One region of the Pseudoalteromonas sp. SR44-8 genome, then DNA from elsewhere that is predicted to be linked to it. Evidence: riboswitches for the same ligand, from Rfam matches in the RefSeq annotation. Region 1 holds a riboswitch; the other holds the start of a gene.
The links. Region 1 has a riboswitch for cobalamin ahead of H5183_RS11815 (TonB-dependent receptor domain-containing protein). Riboswitches for the same ligand answer to the same signal wherever they lie in the genome.
Positions count from the first base shown of each region.

Region 2: another riboswitch for cobalamin. It lies ahead of H5183_RS12700 (ABC transporter ATP-binding protein); the one in region 1 lies ahead of H5183_RS11815 (TonB-dependent receptor domain-containing protein).

Region 1 is NZ_JACJDS010000020.1:61,924-64,331, forward strand. It holds gene H5183_RS11810 (YajQ family cyclic di-GMP-binding protein) at 18-500, shown strand; cobalamin riboswitch at 674-852, shown strand; gene H5183_RS11815 (TonB-dependent receptor domain-containing protein) at 886-2,408, shown strand, end outside.
Region 2 is NZ_JACJDS010000023.1:523-2,930, reverse strand. It holds gene H5183_RS12700 (ABC transporter ATP-binding protein) at 1-733, opposite strand, end outside; cobalamin riboswitch at 819-944, opposite strand; gene H5183_RS12695 (histidine phosphatase family protein) at 985-1,599, opposite strand; gene H5183_RS12690 (FKBP-type peptidyl-prolyl cis-trans isomerase) at 1,648-2,076, opposite strand.

The DNA of each region.
Region 1 (2,408 bases):
CTTGTTAGGAGAGACTTATGCCTTCATTTGACATTGTTTCGGAAGTCGAAATGAACGAAGCAAAAAATGCTGTTGATAACGCTAACCGTGAACTTGAAACTCGCTTTGACTTTAGAGGCGTTGATGCGTCAATAGAGCTTAATGATAAAACCATTAAATTAAAAGCAGAAGCTGATTCACAGGTTATGCAGTTGTTTGATATTTTAGCGAGCAAAATATCAAAACGCGGTATGGACGTATCAAGTTTAGAGCTGCAAGATATTTCACGTGCGGGAAAAAATGTTTACCGTAATGTTGCGCTAAAGCAAGGTATCGAAAAAGATATGGCTAAAAAAGTCGTTAAAGCCATTAAAGACTCTAAAGTAAAAGTACAAGCCGCGGTCCAAGGCGAAGAAGTACGTGTAACGGGTAAAAAGCGTGATGACCTACAAGAAGCCATGCAAGTAGTGCGCAGTGCCGATTTAGGGCAGCCATTTCAATTTAAAAACTTTAGAGATTAGAAAGCTAGGAGCTAGGTTTCTAGGTGCTAGAAAAAGCCAAATTGCAGCAATGTAGTTTGGCTTTTTTAGTTTAGAACTTATGATTATACCTAGAACCTAGAGTGTTTAGATGTATAGCCGTCCATTGACTTTTGTGCTTAAAATAATCACAATAGCGACCTATTTTCAAGGTGCTTGTGGTTACTTTTCAAGGTTGTTGATTAAGTAAAGCAAGATAATCGGGAAGTTGGTGGCGTTTATAGGATATAAACGAAGTCCAACACTGCCCCCGCAACGGTGATACATACTTTTAGCTAAATTTATTAGCAAGTTATGTTAAGTCCGGAGACCGGCCTTGAAGTCAATTTACTATCACTTGTGCGGTGGGCGCGGGTCAGGGGATATCATGTTAAACAAATCTACTTTAGGCGTAGCAATTGCCGCTGCGTTGTCTTTTTCTGTGTCTGCAGAGCAATCAATAGAACGCCTGACGGTAACCGCTAATAAATTTGAACAATCAATTACTGATGTACTTGCCAGTGTAACTGTTATTGAGCGCAGTGATATTGAAAAAAATAACTATCGAGACTTACCATCAATACTAAGCAACATTGCAGGTGTTGATATTGTACGCAACGGTGGCTTTGGTCAAAAGGCTGATGTATTTGTTCGTGGCGCCACGGCAAAGTATACCTTGGTGCTGGTTGATGGCGTACGTGTCAGTGATGCAAGTTCTGGTAGCGTATCATTAACCAATATACCGGTTAACAGCATTGAGCGAGTTGAGATTGTAAAAGGTGCGAGAGCTGCAATTTATGGTTCTGATGCTGTCGCTGGTGTTATCAATATAATTACTCGTCAAGCAACTAATAATACACTATCTGCTACGTTGGGTACTGATAGCTATGAAAACTACCAGTTAGCAGGCGGGATTGTAAAAGATGCCGTTACTTTTCATTATAACTTAGGCTATGAAAATACTGACGGCTATGATGTAACAGGTAAAGATCCATCACAGCCAGTAACAAAAGATCATGATGACGACGGTTATACCAATAAAAATATTGGTTTTAACTTAGCATATAAAACTGAAAATGCCGGTGTATTTAGTTTGCTAAGCCAGTATAGCAAAGGCCAAGGCGAGTATGACAACGCTTACGGCAATGACGCATATGACTTTGAAAACTACACCGCTAAATTAGGCTGGAAAAAAAGCTCTGAGATTTATACACAAAGTGCCTCTGTGAGTACTTCTCAAGAAGAAAATATTCAAACAGGTACCGAAGATCAGCAGGTTTACAGTACAGAGCGAGTTGAATTTGAATACAGTGGTTTATATACACTAACTAATACGGTTGATATTACCGGTGGTGTTAATTTTTTGAATGAAGACTTATCAGGCTCTTCGGCAAAATCATCTGAAGAACAGCGTGATAACACAGCACTCTTCGTTGGCGTATTTTATGATGATGATACTTGGTTAGGAAATGCAGTAGTAAGAACCGATGATTATGATTTTCATGGTCGTGCAAATACTTACACAACAGGCTTAGGCTATCGAGCAAATAAATACATAACACTACGCTTAAGTCATGGTACAGCCTTTAGAGCACCATCATTGATCAATGCATTTGTTACAGATAGTCAATGGTATATACCTAACAATGATATAAAACCGGAAGAGTCTGTTAATAATGAATTTGGTATCACCTTAGATACTAAATGGGGTCGTTATGATATTGCTATTTTTGATAATAAGATCGATAACTTAATTGAGAATAAAATAGTTGCTGGAACGAGTAAGTATATGGCGACTAATGTCGAAAAAGTATCTATGCAAGGTATTGAATTATCAGCCGAGTTTGAAGGTTTGGGCTTTCAACATAATGTTAATTTGAGCTTGTTAGATGCCAAAGATGAAACAACCAA
Region 2 (2,408 bases), on a different contig from region 1:
CACAGACACCAAATACTTCGCTAAGCATTTCTTCCGTGATGACGTATTCTGGGCTACCCGCTGCAACTAACTTACCTTGCTTTATCACCAGTAGTTCATCACACATACTTGCTGCAAGATTAAGATCATGGAACGACGCTAATACCGTTACATTTAGCGATTTAGCCAACTCCATTAATTGAATTTGATATTTAATATCTAAGTGGCTGGTAGGCTCGTCCATAATTAATAATTGAGGGCTTTGTACAATTGAACGTGCTATCAATGCGCGTTGCTTCTCGCCACCGGAAAGGGAATCAAACGATTGCTGTAAATGATGGCTCAAGCCAACTTGCTCAATCGCCTGAAAAATAATTTGTTGATCATTTTTAGTTGTCGAACTAAATAAGCTTTTATGCGGCGTAAGGCCAAGACTCACTACATCAAAAAGCGATAGGTTAAATTGCGAAGGTGTTTCTTGCAGCACCACAGCAACCTGCTTGGCATATTCATCCGCACTTAGCTGCCAAATATTTTTCCCTGCAAATATAACCTCACCGCACACTGGTTTAGTGTAACGGTATAAACAACGCAATAAACTTGATTTACCTGCGCCATTAGGCCCTAACAAACCGATAAACTGGCCTGGTTTTATTGCAAAATTAATATCGTGCAAAATGGCGGTATTTGCCACCGACCACGATAAATTAGCTACTTCAAGTAAAGGGGGATCAATTACTGCTGGTATTTGCAATGTGTTATCTCTCTAGCAATAGCTAAACCCAATACACTACAAACCATTATGATCATGGTGATAATAGAAGAGTTAGCCCGCTCAATAGGTAATAAATTAACGTATTTTGTATCTGACTTATCGCGCTTGCGACTTACAGTTGCGGGAACAGTTGAGGAGTTACACCCCATTCCAAAATACATAAGGCTCTATTATGGGCGGGTGAGTAAATATTTCAATTAATATCTTTCTAGACGGCTAAAAATAGTCTTTTAAAACACAATTCTGGGCCATGCTTTATCGCTATCATCTATGTAAATATCAATACAAATAAGCTTCCCATAACCGATTGAAAATATGTTTTGCTGATTCGACTCTTTTGGTAACTGACAAATAATACCTAATAGTTGCTTGATCACTCCGGCATGCGTTAAAACTAATTGTGCTTGAGTACGATTACTTGCAATATCAATTAGTAACGTTTGCCACCACGTTGCTATTCGCTGATAAAAATCCCTCATACTTTCGCCATGAGGGGGGGTTACTTGCCAAGGGCTTTGCCAGAAATCGGCAAGACTAGGAGAATCTGTCTGTTGCCACAAATCATCATATTTACAGCCATCCCAATCACCAAAATTAAACTCTCGGAGCTGATCGGTCAGAAAAAGTGGTATTTTCTTGGCATGGCTAAAAGATCTGGCAAATTCGCTACAACGTTTCAAAGTCGAACTTTGTACAAGCTCAATATTAGTTAGTTCATTGCATGCTTGATGTAATTGCGCACGGCCAAGTTCACTGAGTAAAAAATCTGTATGTCCGGCCAAGACTCCTTGATCAATCAATTCGCCATGGCGTAATAAGTAAACGCGACTAGAAAATGGCGGCATAAAGCCCTCTTACATTAAAGAAAAGTACTTTTAACAATAGCATAATGATCATCCTAAACGGATTAAGCGCACATCAAAATGTAGAACGGCATTAGCTCCTATTTTCCCACCATTCCCCTTGCGCCCCCACGCCAGCTCTGCAGGAATTACAAATTCATAGCGAGAACCAACCGACATCAATAAAATACCTTCTCGTAATCCTTCGATTGCCTCATCTAAGGTAAATACTTCAGGCATTCCAGCTTTATAACTATCAGCTATTACGCTGCCATCAGCAAGCATAATACGCTGATTGATGACCACGGTATCTGTGTCAGTTACTCGCTCACCAGAGATCTCATCTATTACTTTATACATCAAACCAGAAGCACACAGTTGAGTATCAGCATGATTACTAAATTTAACTATGAAGCTTTCACTATTTTTACGATTGAGTCCTGATGAACCTTTTGATTTAGTTGTTTTTTTACGTGCCATGAAGCCCCACCATTTGTATGATAAATATAATAATCTTATCGCATAGGTAGAGGCCTAAACGCAAGTTTTATGGTGAGTTTGCGAGTTTTTCAAAACAATAAAATGATCTTATACCAATCGTGTTAAGTTACTGACCATTTATAGCGACAGATAAATGCAGTGATAACAAGGCATAAATTTTGACATATAGTTGTTCTACATGAAAAATTTATAACGCAGTTAGCGCTTTATTTAGCTCGCTAGAATGGTTAAATATTTAAGTCGATTGGTATTATACGTATAAGAGTAAATGATTGGCGCTGCCTTTGCCCGCCAACATAATCCTTGCTAAC